DNA from 3 places in the Martinezella jaguaris genome. Region 2 is predicted to be linked to each of the others. Evidence: riboswitches for the same ligand, from Rfam matches in the RefSeq annotation. Region 2 holds a riboswitch; each other region holds the start of a gene.

Region 1 (7,748 bases), on a different replicon from region 2:
ACGAGTTTGACACCAAACGGCACCAGCCTTTCGATCCAGGCGGCACTGTCGACGATCAGATAGAAGGGATCGAGCTTCACGCGAAAACCGCCTTTCCGATTACGGGTGTCGACGGAACCGCCATGTCGCGCGGCTCCAGCATGCCGGCGCCGAATGCCTGGTGGCCGGCCTCAATGGCCTTGGCGAAGGCTTCCGCCATGGTGGCGGGATCGCCGGCGCCGGCAACCGCGGTGTTGAGAAGGACCGCATCGAAACCCAGCTCCATCACCGTCGTTGCATGCGACGGGCGGCCGATGCCCGCGTCGACGATCAGCGGCACATCTGGAAAATGCGCGCGCATGGATCGAAGGGCGGAAAGATTGAGCGGCCCCGCCGCGGTGCCGATCGGCGCGCACCAGGGCATCAACACCTTGCATCCCGCCTCCAGCAGGCGCTCGGCCACGACCAAGTCGTCAGTCGTATAGGGAAAGACCTCAAAGCCATCGCTTGCGAGAATGCGGGTCGCTTCCACCAGCGCGAAGACATCCGGCTGCAGCGTATCGTGATTGCCGATCACCTCCAGCTTGATCCAGTTGGTCTGAAACACCTCGCGCGCCATCTTGGCCGTCAGCACGGCCTCGGATACGCCATGGCAGCCGGCGGTGTTGGGAAGAACGCTGACGCCGAGCGCCCGGATCATGTCGAAAAATGCGCCGCCATTGCGTCCACCGGCCATTTCACGCCGCAGTGACACGGTGACAATCTCCGTCCTGGATCGCCTGACGGCCTCGGCCAGGACGGCCGGCGAGGGATAACGCGCAGTGCCGAGAAGGAGTCGCGATCCAATCTGGGTTCCGTAGAGATCAAGCATGGTCAGCCTCCCTGCATCGGGGTCAGGATTTCGATCCTGTCATTGTCGTTCAGAAGGTGATCGTCGCGATCCTCGCGATGAACGAGTTCGCCGTTGACGGCGGTCGCCAGCCACTCGCCCTCATAGGCGAGCGCGGCCAGAAGCTGCGAAAGTGTGGTTGCGGCAATCGTCTCGGGTTCACCGTTTATGATCAGGCGCATCAGCGGCTCCTTTGCTTCGTTGGCCCGGAAAAGACCATGTCCGCAGCTTCAGCCGCCATGGTCGGTGCCAGTAAAAAACCGTGGCGATAAAAACCATTGAGGAAGATGACATTGGCCTCCCGCATTACGCGGGGAAGGTTGTCTGGAAAGGCCGGGCGTATGCCTGTGCCAGTTTCGACGATGGTGGCATCGGCGAAAGCGGGATGCAGCGCATAGGCGGCGTTCAGCAGCTCCATCAGCGAGCGGGCGGTGATCTGCCCTTGGAAGTCCGTTTCAATCATTGTCGCGCCGACCAAGAACAGGCCCTTGCCGCGCGGCACGATATAGACCGGAAAACGCGGATGCAGCAGGCGGACAGGCCGCGCAAGGGCGACTTCCTCCGTCTGCAGATAGAGCATCTCGCCCCGCACACCGCGCAACTCCCGGCTTTTGCCGATGCGCGCGGCCCCGGTGCAATCGACGATGCCAGGGAACTCGCGGTCATCCGCGATTTCATTGACGAAGGTCACACCCTTCACCAACAAATCCGCTTTCAGTGAACGTAGCGCCTCGCGCGCGTCCAGATGGGCTTCCTGCGGAAAGAACAGGCCTTGCCGGAAGCGAACGGCAAGCCAAGGCTCGAGGACGGGGATTTCGTCTTCGTCAACCCAACGATAACCCGTCGTGCGGCTAGCGAATCGCTTCAGCTCGCTTTGATCCCGGTTCGGCGCGACGACAAGCGTGCCGTTGCGAACGACTTTGCCCGGCAAAATCGCTTCCCATCGGTCGGCGGAATCCCGACCGCGTTCGAGCACGGCCTCATCGGCGCTTTCCCGCTCGCACCATGGCGCCAGCATGCCGCCGGCGAGCCAGGAGGCTGCCCGGTCGAAATTCTGGCTGGGATCTACGATTGTGACCTCAGCACCGCGGGTATGCAGTTCGTGAGCCACCGTGAGGCCGGCGACACCGGCTCCTTTGACGAGGATACGCATGTCACTCGGCCGGATGTGCGGTTTCATCGATCGGCATGTAGAGGTCGCCGCCCTCCCGGTATTTCGCGGCCATCGCTTCCAGCCCCTCCTTCTGCGCCTCGGCGCGGATGTCGTGCGAAATCCTCATCGAACAGAATTTCGGGCCACACATCGAGCAAAAATGCGCAACCTTATGGGCTTCCTTTGGCAGGGTTTCGTCATGGAAGCTGCGGGCGGTATCGGGATCGAGCGACAGGTTGAACTGGTCCTCCCAGCGGAATTCGAAGCGGGCACGCGACAATGCATCGTCGCGGATACGGGCGGCTGGGTGACCCTTAGCGAGATCTGCCGCATGGGCGGCGATCTTGTAGGTGATGACGCCGGTCTTGACGTCGTTGCGGTCGGGCAGGCCAAGATGCTCCTTCGGGGTGACGTAGCAGAGCATGGCAGTACCGAACCAGCCGATCATCGCCGCACCGATGCCCGAGGTGATGTGATCGTAGCCCGGCGCGATATCCGTCGTCAGCGGCCCAAGCGTGTAGAAGGGCGCCTCGCCACAGACGGCGAGCTGCTTGTCCATGTTTTCCTTGATCTTGTGCATCGGTACATGGCCGGGCCCTTCGATCATCACCTGGCAATCCCTGGCCCAAGCGATCTTCGTCAGTTCGCCCAGCGTCTCGAGTTCGGCGAACTGCGCGGCGTCGTTGGCATCGGCGATCGAGCCGGGGCGCAGGCCGTCGCCGAGCGAGAAGGAGACGTCATAGGCGCGGCAGATGTCGCAGATATCCTCGAAATGCTCGTAAAGGAAGCTCTCGCGATGATGATGGAGACACCACTTTGCCATGATCGAACCGCCGCGCGAGACGATGCCGGTTACGCGATTGACGGTCAGCGGGATGTAATGCAGTCGTACGCCAGCATGGATAGTGAAATAGTCGACGCCCTGCTCGGCCTGTTCGATCAGCGTGTCACGATAGACCTCCCAGGTGAGGTTCTCGGCAATGCCATCCACCTTCTCCAGCGCCTGATAGAGCGGCACGGTGCCGATCGGCAGCGGCGAGTTGCGGATGATCCATTCGCGGATGTTGTGGATGTTGCGGCCGGTCGAAAGATCCATCACGGTATCGGCGCCCCAGCGGGCGGCCCAGACCATCTTTTCGACCTCTTCCGCCATCGAGGAAGTAACGGCGGAATTGCCGATATTGGCGTTGATCTTCACCAGGAAATTCCGGCCGATGATCATCGGCTCGCTTTCCGGGTGATTGATATTGGCCGGGATGATCGCCCGGCCGACGGCAACCTCCTGGCGGACGAATTCCGGCGTCACATGATCCGGAATATGGGCGCCGAAACTCTCGCCGTCGCGAATCAAGGCCTCGGCTTTCGCCTTGCGGCCGAGATTTTCGCGGATGGCGATGAACTCCATTTCCGGCGTGATGATGCCGGCCCGCGCATAGGCAAGTTGGGTCACTGCCTTGCCGTCTCTGGCCCGCAGCGGTTGGCGTCGCCCTGGGAATTGCGGCGTCAGCCGCTCGCCGCTAACAAAACCGTTGTCCTCGGGGCGCACATGGCGGCCTTCATAGGCTTCGACATCGCCGCGAGTAAGCACCCAGTCGCGACGGAGCTGCGGCAGGCCTTGCTCGATGCGGATATCTGCCGCTTGGACAGTATAGGGACCGGAGGAATCATAGACGACGACCGGCGGCTCGCCCGAGGTCGGATGGACGCTGATCTCGCGCATCGGTACGCGGATGTCGGTGTGTATGTCTCCCGGAATGTAGATCTTGCGTGACGCCGGCAGCGGGCCGGTGGTGACGGTCGGGGTGAGGTTGTTTGCGGCAATGGTCATGGTTTGAGGCTCCAAGTTGCAGTTGGAGACCCAGTCAATCAGCCGGAATGATGGAAAGACGCCGGCATGGAACCCACGCGGGAATCCGAAGCCTTCGAGCGCTTGCACCGTCCCTACGCCAGTATGAACTGGATCAGGTTCAACGGGTCACTGCGCACGCTAGCAGTATCTCAGCCCCTTGCCGGGACCCCCCTGGTGAATAGGAAGATGCTAATGCTTGCCAGATGAAGCTGTCAAGCCGGCAGCGATCTGCGTTGATTGGTCCTGCATGCTCTCCATTTGACGAACCTTTCGGGAGGCGTGGTAGAAGCTGCTGCCTGCAATGTCGTTCTTGACCATATCGCAAGCGCTTCTTCTATCGCAAAAGGGGTTGCTGGTCGCCCAGAAGCTTCATCGACTAGAAACGATAGGTCACGCCGGCGCCGAGCAGCCATGGATCGAGCTTAGCCTTGCCACTGACGCCAGCGCCACCGACATTGGCATCGAAATCAGGCCTCAGGAATATTTTTTTCGCGTCGAAGTTCATGCCCCAATGGTCGTCGATCATATAGTCGAAGCCAGCCTGCAGGGCGACACCGAATGTGTTTTTGACATCGAGGCTGCGCGCAGTTTTTCCTGACTGGTTGTAGAAGACCGTGTAGTTGACGCCGGCGCCGACATAAGGCCGAAAAGCGCCAAGCTCGGTGAAATGGTATTGTAACGTGAGCGTTGGCGGCAGCAGCCAGGTCTTGCCAATCTCGCCAAGCGCTGAAATCGAGCCGCCGCCATGGACCTTGGCGTAAGTGGTACCGAGGATGAGTTCCGCAGCGATATTCTCGGTGAAGAAATACGAGATATCGAATTCTGGTATGATCGTGTCCGAGAAGGAAAGATCCGAACCCGGCAATCCGTCGACGCGTCCAGAATCGGTGGTGACCACACCAAGCGCCCGCAGCCGCATCTGCCATGGGCTTCGGTTCGCCACCGCGCGGATGGGAGCCTTAGCTTGTGGTGTCGGCAGATCGGCAGCTTCTGCAGTGCTAACGGCAACCAATGCTGCGGCAGCGACGATGGCACGTGCGATGTCGTTGGAAGTCATCCTTGTCTCCTTCGATCCGAAATTCGTTCAGTCGAGGAGCAGTAGCATCGGCTGGCTCGCCATGATTTGAGGCGGCTCAACTAAAGGAGATTAGTCTGTTTATCGCGGACAAACCCGCTCCTTCTGTGGCAGTTTCGCAACAATAAGACACGTGAAAAGGTGCTTGCTGCGGCGAATTTGGCGCAACAGTAGCAAGGACGGCGGGAAAGCCCTTTTGCTGCGGCTTGACGGTATACTTTCGTGTTTGGCATGAGACGAGATCGACTATTCCCAGGCGATCGGAAAGCCGCGGGCAACATCAACCCGGTTTCGGCTGGTCATTGCGGAAGCAGGCTGTTCGAGCGGGACCGTCGGTGATTCGCAGCGCTTGCGAAACCAAGGCAATTTTATTCCTTGTCAACTGTGCTTGCTATTCTCGTTTTATTGCTCCTCATCGGGTGCATCACCCTCATTCCCTAGAATGCGCCAGGAAGCGCCTTCCAAATCGTCATACTGCCCGCTCTCAAGCGACCACAGAAATGCTCCAATGCCAAGCGCACCCATGAACAAAGCAAGCGGGATCAAATAGATCAGCACGCTCATGAAATGGAGACCTCCTTCTGCGGGGCGGGATCGGCAGCACGAGCCTCGCATACCAACCGAACTCGCCACCCATTCAGGCGCAATGTATTCGTCACGACTATCAGCGAAGAGCAGGACATTGCGATGGCTGCGACAAGCGGCGTGGCATGGCCCGCGATGGCGATGGGAACAGCGAGCAAGTTATAACCGATGGCAAGTGCGAAGTTCTGTCGGATCAAGGTAGTTGCTGTTCGCGCAAGTGAGATTGCTTCGGGAACCGCGTCGAGCCGGTCGTTAAGGAATACGAGGTCCGCAGCCTGCCGGCCGATGTCGGAAGCGGTCGCGGGCGCCATCGACACATGTGCTGCCGCCAGCGCCGGCGCGTCGTTGATGCCGTCGCCAACCATCATGACCCTGTTGCCGGCCTCGCTCAAACGGGCACACTCCTCCACCTTCTGCTTCGGATTGGATTCGGCAATCCACCGATCCATATGCAATGCTCGTGCCGTCGCCGCGACCACGGCTTGCCGGTCGCCGGACAGGATCATTGTCTGCAATCCCGCGCGACTAAGTTCGCCAATAGCCTCGGCTGCCCCGGGGCGAAGCGTGTCTTCGAAGTAGAAACGGGCGACTTCGATGCCATTCCTCGACAGCACGACCTCGCAGAGCGAGCCATCGGCTTCTTTTTCTTCGCGCGGCGGGATCAAACAAGCGAACCCCGTATTGCCGAGACGATATAGGCCGGCGGTGGTTTCGACCTCGAGGCCCGCGCCCGGAATCTCGACAACGCTGTCGAACCGTTGCCCGTTGCCACCGGCACTCCGCGGCAACGCCAGGGAGAGCGGATGGCGGGAATGCTCTGCAAGACCGGCCGCGATCGCCTTTTCCTCCGGCCCCACCTCCACCATCTCGACGAGCCGTGGCTGGCCCATCGTCAGCGTACCGGTCTTGTCGAACACGACGGTATCGATTTCAGCGAGCCGCTCCAAAGCGGACCCGTCCTTAATGATGATGCCGCGGCGAAACAGGCTGCCCGCGGCAACGACCTGGACGACTGGCACCGCTAATCCAAGCGCGCAAGGACAAGTGATGATCAGCACCGCGACCGCGACAAGCATGGCATGCTTCCAATCTCCGCCAAGGAAGCCCCAGGCAAGAAAGGAAACCAGCGCAAGCAAATGAACTGCCGGAGCGTAAAGGCTTGCTGCACGATCCGCGATCCTGCGATAGCGCGCCCTGCCCCCTTCTGCCGCCTCCATAAGGTTTATTATTTCTGCAAGCAGCGAGTTTTCCGCCGTCTTCGTCGCGCGAATGGTCAATGACGCCATGAGGTTCATCGCGCCCGATCTCACCTCCGCGCCGTTCGCGACGGCAACTGGCGTACTTTCGCCCGTGACGACGGTGAGATCCAGCTCGCCCGTGCCGGCGGTCACGACGCCATCGACAGGGATGCGTTCGCCCGCGCCAATGAAGACGTGATCACCGATGCGGATATCCTCAATCGCGGTGTGGCGCTTGCTGCCGTCGGCGGCTATTACCGGCGCGCCGCGTGGCGCAAGCCTCGCCAGGCTGTTGACGGCAGCCCGCGCCTTTTGCCGCATCATGTAATCGAGCGTGCGGCCGATAAGCAGGAAGAACAGCAACGACACGGAGGCGTCGAACCATGCGTGCTCCCCGTGGTGGATCGTCTCCGACAGTGAGACCGCATAGGAAAGCGTAACGGCCAGCGAGATCGGCACGTCCATGTTGGTGCGCCCGTGCTTCAGAGCATTCCAGGCAGATTGGAAAAAGAAGCGCCCGCCATAAATCAGCGCCGGTGCAGCGATCATCGCGGAGATCCAATGGAACAGGTCACGGGTTGCCGCATTCGCGCCAGACCAGACAGATACGGACAGCAGCATGATGTTTACGGCTGCAAAGCCGGAGACGCCGACAGCCAACAGCAATTGATTGCGCAGGCTGTCGGGCTGGTTCGATGCCAAGGCGGACGTCAAGAGGTGGACGCGATGGCCTGTCCCCATAATCGTGGACAGAATACCGGTAGGATCGACCGGCGCGTCCCCCAATCGCTCGATATAGATGCAAGTGACTCGCCGGGCGGTCAGGTTGACCCGGGCATGCTTTACATAGGGAAGTTTCTGCAACGCCCGCTCGATCGTCGAGATGCAGGCTCCGCAGTGCGCATCGGGAACGCTGAGGTCAAGTTGACGCAATCCATCCCCCAACGGATGGCTCGCAAGAGCGATCTCTTCAGCACTGA
Region 2 (7,748 bases):
CCGTCCAGGGCTGCGCAATGGACGCCGTCGGTGGCGCTCAAGTGCTGGAAATCCTCAAGCAACTAGCGGCGCAATGCGACATCCGCATCCCGCACTCCGTCGTTCTGACGCGCATCAACTCGATCATCACCACCCGCTCGCTGCTGACCGTCAAGATGCTGCTGGCCGAACAGCAGGTCCATGTCCTGGATACGCCGTTGATCGAGCGGGCCGCTTACCGCGATATGTTCAATACCGGCGGCACGATTTATTCGATGGACCCCACCCGCGTCAGCAATCTCGACAAGGCGCAGGTGAACGCGCAGATGTTCGCTGACGAGATCCTTCGTCTTGTCCCGGCGAAGATCGCGCGAACGAAGGCGACAAAAAAATCGCCCGCAACAGCCAAGCGTGCCGCCTGATCCAGTTTAGTCTATAGGGCGTGATGCCTGTCGACCGTTGAGCGGCGCGCTGCGCCCTCGCCTCCTCGTGCGATCTCATGGGTCCGAACATAGCCATGAAAACATCTTAAGGGTTGACCTTGGTCAACCCTTTCCCATTCTTGGCCGTAAGTGATTATCGAGAATTGCAATCGCACAAGTTGCTCTGCCAGCCGACGGTGCAGAAATAATTCGCTGCACGTGTCGTAATTTCATGCAGCCGTTCGTCATAGTGACGAAAGACGTCAAGCAATTCACCGTTCCCTTCCCGAATTCAAGCCAAGGCAAAACCATGAAGCCCGATACTCAGACTATTGCCGATGCGGAGCAGGATATCCCCGCCGTGGAAGACCATGGCGCCCGCAATAAACTCGTTATCGCCCTGCTGTTGGTGTCGGCTTTTGTTGTCATTCTGAACGAAACCATCATGGGTGTAGCGCTGCCCCATCTGATGGCCGATCTCAATATCACCGCCAGCGCCGCTCAATGGCTCACCACAGCATTCATGCTGACCATGGCCGTCGTCATCCCGATTACCGGCTATTTGCTTCAGCGGCTCAATACGCGGCCGGTATTCATTCTCGCCATGTCGCTGTTCAGCGCCGGTACGCTTATTTCGGCACTGGCGCCGGGCTTCGCCGTGCTGGTCCTCGGACGGATCGTGCAGGCCTCGGGCACGGCGATCATGATGCCGCTGTTGATGACGACGGTGATGACCTTGGTGCCGCCGGAATCCCGCGGCCGAACCATGGGCAATATCTCTGTCGTCATTTCGGTGGCGCCGGCCATCGGGCCGACGATTTCCGGCTTGATCCTTTCGACGCTCGAATGGCGCTGGCTGTTCCTCCTGGTGTTGCCGATCGCGCTCAGCGCATTGGCGCTCGGCACCTTGCGGATGAGGAATGTGACTACTCCAACCACCGCGCCGATCGATATCCTTTCAATCGTTCTCTCCGCCATCGGCTTCGGTGGTTTCGTCTATGGCCTCAGCGGCCTCGGCGAAGCGGCTCTTCATCCGCCGGCGGTGTCGCCATGGTTTCCGCTATTGACGGGTGCTGTTGTCATTGCGGTTTTTGTATTGCGTCAGTTGCGGTTGCAGAGACAGGATCGAGCATTGCTCGACCTGCGCACCTTGACCACGAAGACATTCACGATCTCAATGGTCATGATGGCCATCCTGATGATGTCGATGTTCGGCGTCTTCATCCTGCTGCCCATCTATCTGCAAAACGTGCTGGGACTATCGACGCTGCAAACCGGGCTGTTGTTACTGCCCGGTGGGTTGATTATGGGCCTTTGCGCGCCGAGGGTCGGGCACCTCTTCGACAAATACGGTCCAGCGCCGCTGATCATTCCTGGCGCGATCATGCTGAGTGTGGTCATGGGCGGATTGGTTTTCATACAACAGGATACGCCGTTCTGGATGCTGCTGATTGCCCATATCGTGCTCAGCATTGGCCTGGCACTGATGTTCACGCCGCTGTTCACCGTCAGCCTGGGATCGCTGCCGCCAAACCTCTATTCGCACGGCAGCGCCATGCTCGGCGCGACCCAACAAGTCGCCGGCGCCGCCGGCACAGCATTGTTCGTCGCAATCATGACCCTGCGAGCCGCCAGCCTCTCCGCCAGCGGCGCCAGTGTCGCCGCGGCAACAACCGGGGGCATCAAGGCGGCATTTCTCTGCGGGATGATCATCTCGTTGGGAGCGATCGCAGCAGCCTTCTTCATCAGGAAACCGGAACACGGGCCGGATACGGCACGCCACCATTAGACAAAATGATGTGTCCGCCATGCCTTCGCGTTTTTGAATTCAGGCATCCGACCCTCCGCAAACTCGATCGTCTCGCGACGATTTTTTGATGACAGGGCGGCCTTTCTCTGCGAAAAGGATCGTGATGAGAGACAGGGGCGCCCGTCACATGACGGGCTGAGAAGTACCCTTTGAACCTGAACCAGATAATGCTGGCGTAGGGAGTCGCTCGGGGTCCTGCAAGCTGCATCGTCACCCCTATGCGTCTCGCCCCGCCCGAAAGGAGCGATATGCAAAACCAGACCACTCCCGGCGCTCTGCTCACGGCCATGCGGGCGAATCCTCCGCTGGTGCAATGCATTACCAACTTTGTCGCGATGAACATCGCCGCCAATGTGATGCTGGCCGCCGGAGCGTCTCCCGCGATGGTGCATGCCGAAGAGGAAGCCGGCGAGTTCGCCGAGATCTCCGGCGCATTGACGATCAATATCGGCACCTTGTCCACCGACTGGATGGCCGGCATGGTATCGGCCGCGCAGTCGGCGACAAAGGCGGGCAAACCCTGGGTTCTTGATCCCGTCGCCCATTACGCAACGTCCTTCAGGCGTAAGGCGGTGGCAGAATTGCTGGAGCTCAATCCGGCTGTTATCCGCGGCAATGCGTCTGAAATCATTGCATTGGCCGGCGGAGCAAGCCGTGGCCAGGGCGTCGACAGCCGCGATCCCGTCGAATTGGCCGAGGAGGCCGCGATCCTGCTTGCCCGGAAATATCGGTCCGTCGTCGCGGTCACCGGCGCCACGGATTTCGTCACCGATGGCAACAGAGCGGTGCGCATAAACGGTGGATCGCCGCTGATGCCGCAGGTGACCGCACTCGGCTGCGCACTGACCTGCCTCGTCGGTGCATTCGCGGCGACAAGACCGCAAGACCCGTTCGATGCTTCGGTCGCAGCACTGGCCGCTTTCGCGGTCGCGGGCGAACGGACGGGCCGCGAAGCGGTCGGGCCTGGCTCCTTCTCCTGGCGTTTCCTTGACGCACTGGCCGCCCTCGATGAGAAGGCGATCGACCGGGAAGCGCGGATCACCCCGGCATGAAAAGCTTCGATCTTTCCCTCTACCTCGTTCTCGATCCGGTGCTCTGCGCCGGTATCGGCATGGTGGAAACCGCACGTGCCGCCGTCGCCGGTGGTGCCACCATCGTACAGTTGCGCGACAAGCATGCCTCGACCTCGCATATGATCGAAACGGGCCGTGCGCTGAAGCAGGCGCTGGCTGGCACGAAGGCACGCCTCGTCATCAATGACGATGTCGACGCCGCCATCGCAATCGAAGCCGATGGTCTGCATATCGGCCAGGATGACATGGATGCCCGCGCTGCACGTCGATTGATTGGGCCCGACATGATCCTCGGCCTCTCCGTGGAAACGGAAGCGCTAGCAGCGGCCATCGATCCCGGCATTGTCGATTACGCCGGCATCGGGCCTGTTTTTGCGACTCCGACCAAACCTGACCATAAACAGCCGATCGGCTTCGCGGGTCTGGCCCGCATGGTCGATCTCTGCCCCGTTCCTTCCGTCGCGATCGGTGGCCTGAAGGCCGAGCATGCAGCCGATACCCTCCTGGCTGGAGCCGACGGCCTTGCCGTCGTTTCCGCCATATGCGGCACGCCGGACCCGCAGGCTGCGGCAGCCGACATAGCGAGAGCCATCAGAAAGGCGCGCCCATGATCCGAAACGTTCTTTCTATCGCCGGCTCCGACCCCTCCGGCGGCGCCGGTATTCAGGCGGACCTGAAGGCATTTTCAGCACGTGGCGTCTATGGCATGGCGGCCCTAACTGCGCTGACGGCCCAGAACACGCAAGGCGTTTCCGGCGTCCACCCCGTTCCTCCGCAATTCGTCGCACAGCAGATCAAAGCCATCTTTGCCGATGTGCGCGTCGATGCGGTCAAGATCGGCATGATTGCGAATGCGCCAATCGCCGAAGCCGTCGCCGATGCGCTCGCTCCACATCGAAATGTTCCCGTCGTGCTCGACCCGGTGATGATCGCCAAGGGCGGAGCAGCGCTTCTCGCCGCCGACGCCGTCGACGTTCTGATTAACCGGCTTCTTCCGCTGGCCACGTTGCTGACGCCAAACCTGCCGGAGGCAGCCGCACTTCTGCACGAACCTGTTGCCGAAAATCGCGAGACGATGGCCCGGCAGGCGGAAGCCCTGGCAAAGCTCGGTCCGCTGGCCGTCCTGGTCAAGGGCGGGCATCTTGCGGGCGACGAAAGCCCGGACGTGCTTGCAAGCCCGGAAGGTTTGACCTGGTTCGAAGCTGACCGCGTTCCGACCAGGAACACGCATGGAACCGGCTGCACCCTCTCCAGCGCTTTGGCAGCCGAGATCTCCAAAGGCTCCGCGCTAAGGGACGCCGTCACCACGGCCAAGCAGTATCTCGCGGGTGCGGTTGCAGCTGCCGACTCGCTGTCGGTCGGTACCGGCCATGGGCCGGTTCAACATTTCTACGAGCTTTGGCCGCACGGAAAAGCACATTCGGCCTGACCCTGCCTTTCGACGAACAGGTTGTCTCCGACGCCGGCGGCGGTTTCGGTACGGCGATCGCAGCCGCCTTCGCCCCTGACGACACGAAGGATGAAATCGCAGTCGGCCGCCATTGGCTGGCATTCGACGATCCGCGGCTAGAACCTCGACCATAGCTACTCAGCCTAACCGCACCCAATCTATGGCTTCGAGCACATAGGGAGCGAACAAGAAATCGCGGATCTCGATGATCCGGCTTTCCGACCAGCCGACCAGGATAAAATGCGCAGGTCTTTCCATCGGGCCAGTGCTGTCGAAGACCAGCATGGCCGGCAGCCCTTCAACCGCGCCCAAAGCGAAGCGCCATTTCGTCTCTTCGGCATAGCGCGTGAAATAGAGGCCAATCTTGTCGCGCCCTTCCCATTGCAGCCGGTTCACCAGATCGAGCTTCACGTCATCGGCGAGCATGGCGCGGATTGCGTCGAAATCGCCGCTGCGAAACAGATCGACATAAGCGGTGATTTTCTGCCGGTCAGAATCGGACATCAGCGGCAGCCGGGTGTCTTCTGGCGCCTGCGCGAGTTGCCGTAGCGCGGCTCGCCCGCGCTGAAGCGCCGATTTGGCAGCGGCCGGAGAGCATTCGGCGATGCCCGCGATCTCTTCGACCGAATGACCCAGAACATCCTTGAGGATCACCGCGCAGCGCTGAAGTTCCGGCAACCGCAGAAATGTCTGAAAGCTGAATGCGACGATGTCCGCCTCGGCCATGGGCGCCGCTTCGACATCTTCGGTGAGCGGAACGATCGTGCTCCGGGACCTGGCGCGCAGGAAATCGCGGCTCGCATTGTGGGCGATGCGAAACAGCCAGCCCTCGAGATTATCCACGCCGGCGCCATCAGCTCGCGCGTGAAGGGCCTTGACCAGCGTGTCCTGCAAGACATCCTCGCCATTGACCGCCGATCCCGTCATGCGCGCGCAGTAGCGATGAAGGCGTGGCCGCAGCGCTTTCAGACGATCTTCGAATTCGTCGGTGTTCATGTAATCGGGACCTACAACGCTTCCGCGCTCTGTTCCGTTCGGCATTGGTCACAAATGTCGATGAGAATCTTCGACAAGATGGCCGGTTGTGACAGAAATGGCGAGTGGCTGCTTTCCAATGTGTGGATAATTGTCTTGCCGCCGATGGCGCTGTCAACCGTCGCGATCCCGCATGTATAAGCGCCACCCGCCATTTGCCCCCACGCCCGCCGAGACGAACAAAGGGGGATGGTTTCAAACTTCCTTATTGTCAAAAAGGAACATTTGCACGCCCGAGTCATCGGGCGCGAAAATTCGGCGATCCGCGCCAGCCGCTTGTCCCTCGGAGCTCGCAAACGCCTTTTCAATTGCCGCAAGGTCGTCGAAATACAGCGTTCCGATCCGATGAATAGTGGTGCTTCCTATCGGCGTAGCAATAGGACCGTCGTTGACCTCGTATTTCCTGAGACCTGGGATCTTCTTGGCGAGAGGCACGTGGATTTCGAAGTAATGCCGGTCAAATTCCTCGACATTCTTCGGTGTTGGGTAAATAACGACCATCCGAGCCATTGCAATTCTCCTTTGTTACTTGGGTTACGCAACCTGATCTGTGTTCAATTCCACCGGGTTTCGTCGAATACCGGCAAGCCCACCATCGAGTCCAAGCTCGCCAGCTCAATGATCTGTGGGAAATAGGCTTTCATGCGTGGATCGTTGCGCATCGCCTCAATGGCCTCCGAGGTCTCCCACTCGGAGTAGATAACGACGCTGGCGCCATCCTTTGCCGCGATCAGCCGGGTTGTCTTCCAGCCGTGGAGTGTGCAGACCACGGTCTCGGTGTTCTGCTTCAAGAGCGCGATCAGTACGTCCTGCTTCCCGGGTTTAACCTTCAACAGATTGATCAAAATGACGGACTCGTCGGACATGCAGTGTCTCCTTCTGTTTCAGACATGCCAAAGACGACCCGAAGAGTGGAAACGGATCGCGACCTACTAGATTTTTTGGAAATCGTTTCGCGCGCCCGCCTAGTCCTTTGAATCTGGGCCAGAACCGAAGGCCGTCTGCCGCTGGTTGCAAGCATCTCGCTCTCTTCCCTCCTAACGGCATTTTCCTTGACTCGATCGATGCACGCTGTTTATTTATACGTATCAGTAATACGTATAAGCGAGATTATGTTGGCGGGCGGACGGGCGACACAGAAGGATGTGGCAAAGGCGGCAGGTGTCTCGCAGGCGACAGTATCGCTCGTGCTGAGCGGCGGCGGCGCGCTGTCCATCCCCGCCGAGACATGGGCGCGCATCACCAAGGCGGCGAAAGATCTTGGCTATGTTCCCAATCGGTTTGCGCAGGCGCTGAAGACCAGCCGATCGATGACGATCGCTTGCATCGTGCCCGACATCACCAATCCGTTCTATCCTTCGCTTATCCGCGGCATTCAGTCGGTCACCGACGGCCTGAATTACGACGTCATCGCGGTCAATACAGATGGTTCATCCGATCGCGAGCGGCACTTTCTCGATTGGGCGCGGCAAGGGCGTGTCGACGGGGTGATTGGCGTATTCTTCACTCTTCGCGCCAGCGATTTCAGCCCGTTGATCGAGGCCGGCGTACCCATCGTGCGGATTGAATCCTCGAAGAAGCGCGGTGGCGACATCGCCGTCGACGACATCTTCGTCGACAGCCAGGCAGCCGCTTTTGCCGTGACGGAATATTTGATCGCCCAAGGCCATCAGCGTATCGCGATGATCGCCGGGCGCGGCGGCCCGCAAGGCAATCGTATCGAGGGATATCTAACCGCGCTCGCCAATGCCGGTTATGAGGAACATGTCGTTGTCGACGACGAGTTCAGCGAGATCGGCGGCATACGGGCGGCGGAAACCATTCTTGCCAGCGCATTCCGGCCGACCGCGATTTTCGCCGCCAATGACCTGATGGCGATCGGCGTCATGCAGACGCTCCGCGAGCGCAATATCGATATTCCTGGCGACATCGCGGTCGTCGGCTTCGACGATATTTCCGCGGCCAAGCTTGTCACGCCA
Region 3 (7,748 bases), on a different replicon from region 2:
TCCGAGGGTCGCCGCATCGCCGTGCGCTTCTATCCGCGCGACGGTTCGCTGTTCGTCGACGACGACTATCTCATCCGCGGCGTGCCGGGGCGGCTGCTCCTGCATTTCCTCGAAGACTATGTGCGCACCGGCAAGCAGGACTTTCTGAACCGCGAGATCCGCCGCGACCGGCGCCTGCAACTGCCGGATTTCAAGGACAATCTGGAGACCCGCCTGATCTTGCTGCGCCGGCGACTGGAGGAAAAGGCGGGCCCGATCATGCTTGAGCGCGCCGACCGCGGCCGCCTGCGGCTCACCCTTGCCGGTTATCCCGAGATTGAGGTGATGGAAGACTGACCGCGCCCCTTTACGCCACAAATGGCCATGGGGAGTCCATGAAACTTCACTGCAACCGAGGTTTTCACACCAAAAAGTGATCGCTTCCTCGCTGGGAGCCACCCTAAAGGATAATATCGCTTTCGGAGATTCATCATTATGATGCAACCTGGGGAAATGCGATGGCGCGTAGTCATTGCTCCCGGCGGCCTTGGACCAGCTTTGCAGGGCAGTTTTCGCGGAAGCTAAAGGTGTTGTGCTAGCCCCCGCGCTTGCTTCGGTCCGATTTAGTAGTCCCACTTCCCATGCCGCTCGAACTGGGCTGACCCAATAACTTTAAGGCCGTCCTGAGGGCGAGGACCGATGACATGCAAGCAGTGACGGATGAGCAAATTGCTGCAATTTACTGAGGATGGTCACCCCGGCACTGCTTGATCCTGTTGAAGAACCGTTCGGCCAGGATTGATCGTGAAGTTCGACCCCGTTGACCGAACTGCGTCACCGAAAAACGGGAGGACCCGATCGATGAAATTCGGACACACACACTAGCGCGTGGGCTGTTGGCGGGCTTGGCCGTCACGGCGCTGTCAAACATGCCGGCTTGGGCGCAGGAGCAGAAGCGACCCAACATCATTATGTTGATGACGGACGATACCGGCTGGAACGATTTCGGCGCATATTCAGGAGGAGGCGCCGCCCTCGGCCATCCAACCCCCAACGTTGACCGCATCGCCAAGGAGGGTGCGCTGTTCACCTCCTGGTACGGCCAGGCAAGCTGCACTGCGGGCCGCTCCTCCTTTATAACCGGCCGTATTCCGATCCGCTCAGCCCTCTCGATCGTGGTGGCTCCCGGCGATGAAAATGCCATCAAGAAAGAAACCCCGACCATCGCCGAGTTCTTCAAGAAGAACGGTTACTTGACCTACTTTTCGGGCAAGTGGCATCTCGGCGACAAGCCGGAGGCCTACCCGATCGAGCACGGCTTCGATGAGATGAAGGAGTTTGCCGCCTACTATCCTGGCGTCTACACCTACGCCGACACCACCAGATACTTTCATCCCTGGTTCCCGTCCTACAATCCAGAGTTCAAGAACGCCTATTTCGACGTCGTGAACATGTATGAGTGGGAGGGTACGGCCGGTCAGCCGGCAAGGAAAGTCAGCGAAATCACCTACGACTATCTGGCGACATTCGACACAAGGCAGACAGATTCCGCGATCGATTACATCAAGGAGCACGCCAAGGACGACAAGCCCTTCTTCATGGATGTGAATTTCATGAAGATGCACAATCCAACCAATCCCAACCCGAAATTTGCCGGCAAGTCGCACCTCGGCGATTACTCGGACGCGCTGTTGGAGCTTGACGACGATATTGGGCGCGTGATGGATGAAATCCGCCTTGAGGCGCCCAACACGATCGTCATCGTGACCGCAGACAACGGTGCGTGGCAGGACGCCTATCCCGACGGAGGCACCACGCCGTTCCGTGGTGAGAAAGGCACTGCTTTTGAGGCGGGTTGGCGCGTACCGGGGCTGATGTGGTGGCCCGGACACATCCCGGCCGGCGCGAAGTACGACGAAATGATGTCGCATATCGATTGCTGGGCAACGCTCGCCAAGATGGCGGGGTTGACCCCGCCGCCGCATGGCGCATGGACCGACAACGACGGCAAGCCGATCTATTTCGACAGCATCGACAATAGCGACTACATCCTCGGGAATGCAAAGCACTCGGCCCGACGGTCGTGGGTCTACATTGACGGCGAAAACTTCATGGGCGCACGCGCGGATGTCGCAGGCGATCCAAGCAACCCCGACCTCAACATCGCGTGGAAATATTTGTGGACGGCCAAGGACACTTGGCTTGGTGCAGAGCAGGATCTCGGCGCGACTGGCGCTGTCTACAATTTAACCATGGACCCGTTCGAGAGGTATGACATGTTGTTCAACGGTGCGGTTGCATCGCGCCTTGCCGGACCCTCGCCCGGAAAATGGGCGGGACAGGACAACGGCTGGGCCGCCGCGCTGATCGTTCCTGTCGTCATGGAGTTCAACAAATCAATTGTTGATTTCCCGAGTATCAAGCGCGTGCCCGGAGGAGCTTCGACCGACTGGCGGCCCGATCTCCAGCGGCCGGACAATCCAGTGCCCTTGATCGATATGAAGCGTCCGCCCAGGGTGTCGGTCACCGGCGACTAGCGGCCGCGCTTTAAGGCACATGTAGTTGAATAGATCTGTCGCCGCTCTACTACTCGGCGGGGCAAGCTGCAGGTGGGTCGATAGCTCGACCCACCTGCAGCTTGCCGACACCTGAATATTTGTCATTGCGTTGTCAAAAGACCGGTGCTAGCTTCCGCGCCGTTCACAGGGGAGCTCCGTAAAGCCGGGGCTGAGATGTGAGGCGACATGCCTCCGGACCCTTCAAAGCTGATCTGGGTAATGCCAGCGGAGCGAGGTTAAAATGTTCTCAGGCGCGCAAGTATCCCTGTATCCCATGTCCGGCAATTTCGCCGGCATCATTTTCGACGCCATCAAGGCGCTCGACCCCTACCGTGATGCGCTTCGTATCGAAACCGACGATATTTCCACGCTTCTGGTCGGCCCGCCCGATGTGCTGCTCGCGGCCATGCGCGATCTCTTCGTCTTTGCCGCACGCTCCGGCGAACATTGCGTGCTCTCGGCCGCCGTCTCGCGCGGCTGCCCCGGCGAACCGGACGATCCGATTTGCGGCGTCAATCTCGGGGACGGCATCAAGGCGTCGCTTGCCGAGCGTATTGATGCGGCGCTGACCGCCGTTGCCACGACACCGGTCACAGATCAGCCGTCAGCTGCGCAATTCTCGCTGTATGTCATGGGCACCGGCGACCATATGGACGAGATCTATGGCTGCATCGACTTCCTGAAACGGTCGGGCACCTTCGATAAGGCCAAGAACTTCTCCACCAAGCTGCGGGGCGATGCCGGCGCCATCTTCGCCACCCTGCAGCAGGCCTTCGTCAATTTCGGTCCGCCCGAAGGCCATGTCACCCTGGACGTCACGGTATCCGCAAACAGCCCGACCAGAGCCTGATCAGAGCTTATCGGTCATGTCACGACGCCTGCCCGCATTTGCGCCATCTGCGCTTCCCACTGCCATTATCGGCGCCTTGTCGGCGATTGCCGCTGCCGTGGGTTTCCTGGCCCTTTGGGAACTCTATGCCGATTTCTCCGGCATCCGCCCGTCGATCCTGCCGGCGCCCTCGCGCGTTCTGGCGCAAGGCTGGATCAACCGGCAGGCGCTGATCGACAACACATGGCCAACGCTCAGCGCCACGCTCGCAGGCTTCGGCTGCTCGCTCGGCGTCGCCTTCGTCTTTTCGGTGCTAATGGACTTCGCCCGGCCGGTGCGCCGCGCGCTGTTTCCGCTCTTCGTCGTCAGCCAAACCTTGCCGTTGGTGGCGATTGCGCCACTCATCGTGCTCTGGTTCGGCTTCGGCCTAGTGCCGAAGATCCTGCTCGTCGCCCTCGTCACCTTCTTCCCGATGCTGGTGGCGTTGCTTCAGGGCTATGAGGCGACGGACAAGGATATCCACGAGTTGCTGATCTCGATGAAGGCCTCGCGCTGGCGGATATTCTTCCTGGCCCGTCTGCCTTCGGCGCTGCCCTATTTCTTCGCGGGCTTGAGGATCGCGATCACCTATGCCGTCGTCGGCGCCATCTTCGCAGAATATGCCGGCGCCGCCAAAGGGCTGGGCATCTACATTCTCAACGCAAAGAACAATTTTCGCCCCGATCTCGTGCTCGCCGCGGTCTTCGTCAGCGCCGGCCTGACGCTCGCACTATTTGCGATCACCGTTCTGCTCGGCCATCTGGCGATGCCCTGGCGCCATAGCGAAAGGCCGACATCGCCATGACACTACAAGCAATGGCCTTACAGGCAATGACCGCGCACAGATTGGAATTCCGTGGGATATCCAAATCCTTCGGCACCATGACCGTACTGGACGACATCTCGCTCACCGTCAACGACGGCGAATTCGTTACCATCGTCGGCCCCTCCGGCGCCGGCAAATCCACCATCCTGCGGCTCTTGACCGGCACTGAGAAGGCGAGCAGTGGCGACATTGTCTTCGATCGCCAGCCGCTCTCCGAAAGCGCCGCCACCTTCGCCTTCATGCCGCAGCGCGACGCACTGATGCCCTGGAGCCGGATCATCGACAATGCCACGCTCGGCCTTCGCGTTCAGGGCATGGACAGGAAGGCGGCGCGGGCCATCGTCAAGCCATTATTCGAGCCCTTCGGTCTTGCAGGTTTCGAAAATTATTATCCGGCTCAGCTTTCCGGTGGCATGCGCCAGCGCGTCGCTCTACTGCGCACCGTCGTGCAGAAGCACGACATGCTGCTGCTCGACGAGCCCCTTGGTGCCCTCGATGCGCTGACGCGCACGCAGATGCAGGAATGGTTGCAGACCATGTGGGCCGATCACCGTTGGACCGCGCTGCTGATCACCCATGACGTCCGCGAGGCCGTATTCCTCTCCGACCGCATCTATGTGCTTTCACCGCGCCCCGCGCGGATCATCCGCGAAATCCACGTGCCCGTGCCGCGCCCGCGCAAGCTGGCCGATCTTGCCGACGCCTCCGTCCGCGATATCGAGGCCGACATTCTCGAAACCTTGCTTCATCGACCCTCTTGAAGGAGACCGCCATGCCGCTTCTGACGCGCCGCCAAGCCCTTGCCCTGACGCTTGCCTCCGCCACCCTGCCGTTCGCCCGCACAGCATTTGCGGCCGCCGAGCCGGCCCAGGTAAAGATCGCCCTCGACTGGACGCCGAACACCAATCACATCGGCCTCTATGTCGCCCAGGCGAAGAATTTCTACAAGGATGCCGGGCTCGATGTACAGATCCTGCCCTATACCGATACCGAGGCCGGTACGCTGGTTGCCAACGGCGTTGCCGATTTCGGCATCACCGGGCCGATCGGGGTCTTTACCCAACGCGCCGCCGGCGCCGACATCAAGGGTGTCTATGCCGTCGTGCAGACCGAGACCGGCCGCGTCATCTTCAACGACAGCCGTAAGGATATCCAGCACCCGAAAGATCTTGATGGCAAAACCTATGGCGGTTTCGGCAGCGCCTGGGAAAACGCCCTGATCTCCGCCATCATCCGCAATGACGGCGGAGAAGGCAAATTCAATACGGTCACGCTCGGCACCTCGGCCTACGAGGCGCTCGCCAACGGCTCGGTCGACTTCACGCTCGAGGTCTACACGTGGGAAGGGATCGAGGCTCAGCTCGAGAAGAAGGCGGTGCGCCGCTTCCGCTATAGCGACTATGGCGTTCCGGACGAGCAGACGACATTGATCGCCTCGAGTGACGCCTATATCGCCAAGAACCCCGAGGCGGCCAAAGCTTTCATCCAGGCGACGAAACGCGGGTTCGATTACTCTGTCGATCATCCCGACGAATCCGCAGATCTGTTGATCGCGGGCGCCAACGGTGCGCTCACCAACACGGATCTCGTCAAGGCATCCCTCAAGGAGCTCATCGCCGGCCACTACCTCAAGACTGCCGACGGCAAAAGCGGCGTCATCGATCCCGCCAAGACGCTGGCGCTCGGCGATTTCCTCTTCGCTCACGGCATCCTGCTGGACGGCCAGGGCGCAGTTCTCAAGGATAAGCCGGATTTCAGCACCTATTACACAAACGCGCTGTTCGGCTAAACTCACCCATACTTGCCGACACCTTCGCGATGCCCTAACCAAGTATCGAGGAAGGTGTCTGCGGGATGAGGATCGGGAAAGAGACACGTCTGGGAGGAGCGGATTTCATGCGCGCCGTGGCGTGCCTGATGGTGCTCGTCCATCATCTCGCGCTCCGGATGGATTTCAACAAAATCCCCCCGACGTTGGACCTAACCTTCATATTGGCGCGCTTCGGCAATCACGGCGTCTCGGTCTTTTTCGTTCTCAGCGGCTTTCTTCTCTCGCGCCCCTTCTGGCTGGCGTTGGATAGAGCCCAGCCGTTACCTTCATTGAAGATCTACACCATGCGCCGCGCCGCGCGCATCCTGCCGGGCTTCTGGGTCGCCCTCACAGTCGGCTTCGTGCTTAGTTTCACGATCTATGGATTTCCGCTCGATGGAGAGTTGACCGGCCGTTACATCGCCGGCTTCTTCCTGATGAGCCAATGGCATTGGCGCACCTTTTTTCCGGTACAGGGCGACGGGCCGCTATGGTCGATCCCTTTCGAGACAACCTGCTACATCCTTTTGCCGATCGGCTTCCTGCTGCTGTTCAATGCGATGCCGAGATCGCGCTCCGCTCTCCTCAGCCGCCTCCTCTGGATCGGCATTATCGCGGCCTCGCTGGTCGGCCATTGGCTGGTAGTGACTTATCTCCCGACAGACAGAGGCGGGCGGGGATGGCAATTTGGCTTCCAAGGCGGCGCCAAGGAATGGATGCCACGCTACAACCCCATCGGCTTCTTCGCGATATTTGCGATCGGCGCGCTGGCGGCCGGAATCCAGACGATTATCCCACCCCGCCGCTCGGTTATCTATGATGTCATCGGAGTGCTCGCGATGGTCATGGGCGCATGGCAGTTGCCGCAGTCCATCGGCGGCGCGGCGGAAGGCTATGCCTGGCTTGGCATTCCCTATCAATTCCCGCTGTTTCCCCTGGCGGTCGCCATCGCCCTCTGCGTTCTGCCGCAGTCGGCCTTTTTGGGAAGAGTCCTCGACAACCGTGTCACCCGCTATGTCGCCACCGTCTCCTTCGGTGTCTATATCTGGCAGGATATCGTGCTGACGCTGATGAAGACGATCTTCCCGTCGACCTTCGGCACCGGCTCTGACGACGTGCTTGGCGGATGGATCACATCGAGCCTCGTCGCAACCGTCATCATCTTCGCGATCGGCACCATCAGCTATTTTTTACTGGAACGCCCGGTCATTTACTGGGCCCGCGCCCGCGAGCGGGCGACACCGATAAAGCCTATATCCGACAAAAAAGCCGCCCAAGGGAAACCATTGGGCGGCAGATAAGGTGGGAAACGAAACTCGACCACGATGGCCGAGCATCAGGTCAGATGCGGGTGGCTTTCAGACGCTCTTCATCGAGAACAACGCCGAGGCCGGGAGATAGCCCCAAATCCAGCCAGCCCTCATCGTGCTTGAGCGGCATCGCCATCGGATAGTCACGACGGGCCTCGCTCCATTCCGGATTGTCATACGGATATTCAAGCCAAGGCGCGTCGCCGACACCCGCGGTCAAATGCGCGTTCGCCAGCACACCGATACCATTCGTCCATGAGTGCGGCGTAAATTGGACACCCGCCTCGCGCGCCTGGTAGGCGAGCCGCCGGCAACCGGTAATGCCGCCGACCAGCGCAACATCGGGCTGGACGACGTCAAAGGCGCGCTCTTCGATGATGTCCCGGAATTCATAGAG

What was found. Region 2 has a riboswitch for thiamine pyrophosphate ahead of thiM (hydroxyethylthiazole kinase). Riboswitches for the same ligand answer to the same signal wherever they lie in the genome.
Region 1: it holds a riboswitch for thiamine pyrophosphate, as region 2 does, so the genes downstream of both, thiC (phosphomethylpyrimidine synthase ThiC) here and thiM (hydroxyethylthiazole kinase) in region 2, are expected to answer to the same signal.
Region 3: it holds a riboswitch for thiamine pyrophosphate, as region 2 does, so the genes downstream of both, CCGE525_RS19675 (YkoF family thiamine/hydroxymethylpyrimidine-binding protein) here and thiM (hydroxyethylthiazole kinase) in region 2, are expected to answer to the same signal.

The regions. Positions count from the first base shown of each region.
Region 1 is NZ_CP032696.1:170,278-178,025, reverse strand. Features, by position in the region: gene CCGE525_RS34960 (thiamine phosphate synthase) at 1-80, opposite strand, end outside; gene CCGE525_RS34955 (thiazole synthase) at 77-850, opposite strand; gene thiS (sulfur carrier protein ThiS) at 853-1,050, opposite strand; gene thiO (glycine oxidase ThiO) at 1,050-2,021, opposite strand; gene thiC (phosphomethylpyrimidine synthase ThiC) at 2,023-3,849, opposite strand; TPP riboswitch at 3,942-4,053, opposite strand; gene CCGE525_RS34935 (OmpW/AlkL family protein) at 4,247-4,927, opposite strand; gene ccoS (cbb3-type cytochrome oxidase assembly protein CcoS) at 5,348-5,509, opposite strand; gene CCGE525_RS34925 (cation-translocating P-type ATPase) at 5,506-7,748, opposite strand, start outside.
Region 2 is NZ_CP032695.1:1,458,170-1,465,917, reverse strand. Features, by position in the region: gene CCGE525_RS29080 (ParA family protein) at 1-401, shown strand, start outside; gene CCGE525_RS29075 (MDR family MFS transporter) at 712-2,190, shown strand; TPP riboswitch at 2,314-2,410, shown strand; gene thiM (hydroxyethylthiazole kinase) at 2,460-3,263, shown strand; gene thiE (thiamine phosphate synthase) at 3,260-3,895, shown strand; gene thiD (bifunctional hydroxymethylpyrimidine kinase/phosphomethylpyrimidine kinase) at 3,892-4,713, shown strand; gene CCGE525_RS29055 (hypothetical protein) at 4,683-4,868, shown strand; gene CCGE525_RS29050 (sigma-70 family RNA polymerase sigma factor) at 4,873-5,730, opposite strand; gene CCGE525_RS29045 (EthD family reductase) at 5,965-6,279, opposite strand; gene CCGE525_RS29040 (putative quinol monooxygenase) at 6,324-6,635, opposite strand; gene CCGE525_RS29035 (LacI family DNA-binding transcriptional regulator) at 6,882-7,748, shown strand, end outside.
Region 3 is NZ_CP032694.1:4,036,393-4,044,140, forward strand. Features, by position in the region: gene CCGE525_RS19665 (GAF domain-containing protein) at 1-336, shown strand, start outside; gene CCGE525_RS19670 (arylsulfatase) at 909-2,516, shown strand; TPP riboswitch at 2,674-2,788, shown strand; gene CCGE525_RS19675 (YkoF family thiamine/hydroxymethylpyrimidine-binding protein) at 2,779-3,387, shown strand; gene CCGE525_RS19680 (ABC transporter permease) at 3,404-4,210, shown strand; gene CCGE525_RS19685 (ABC transporter ATP-binding protein) at 4,237-4,992, shown strand; gene CCGE525_RS19690 (ABC transporter substrate-binding protein) at 5,004-6,020, shown strand; gene CCGE525_RS19695 (acyltransferase family protein) at 6,092-7,342, shown strand; gene CCGE525_RS19700 (mandelate racemase/muconate lactonizing enzyme family protein) at 7,383-7,748, opposite strand, start outside.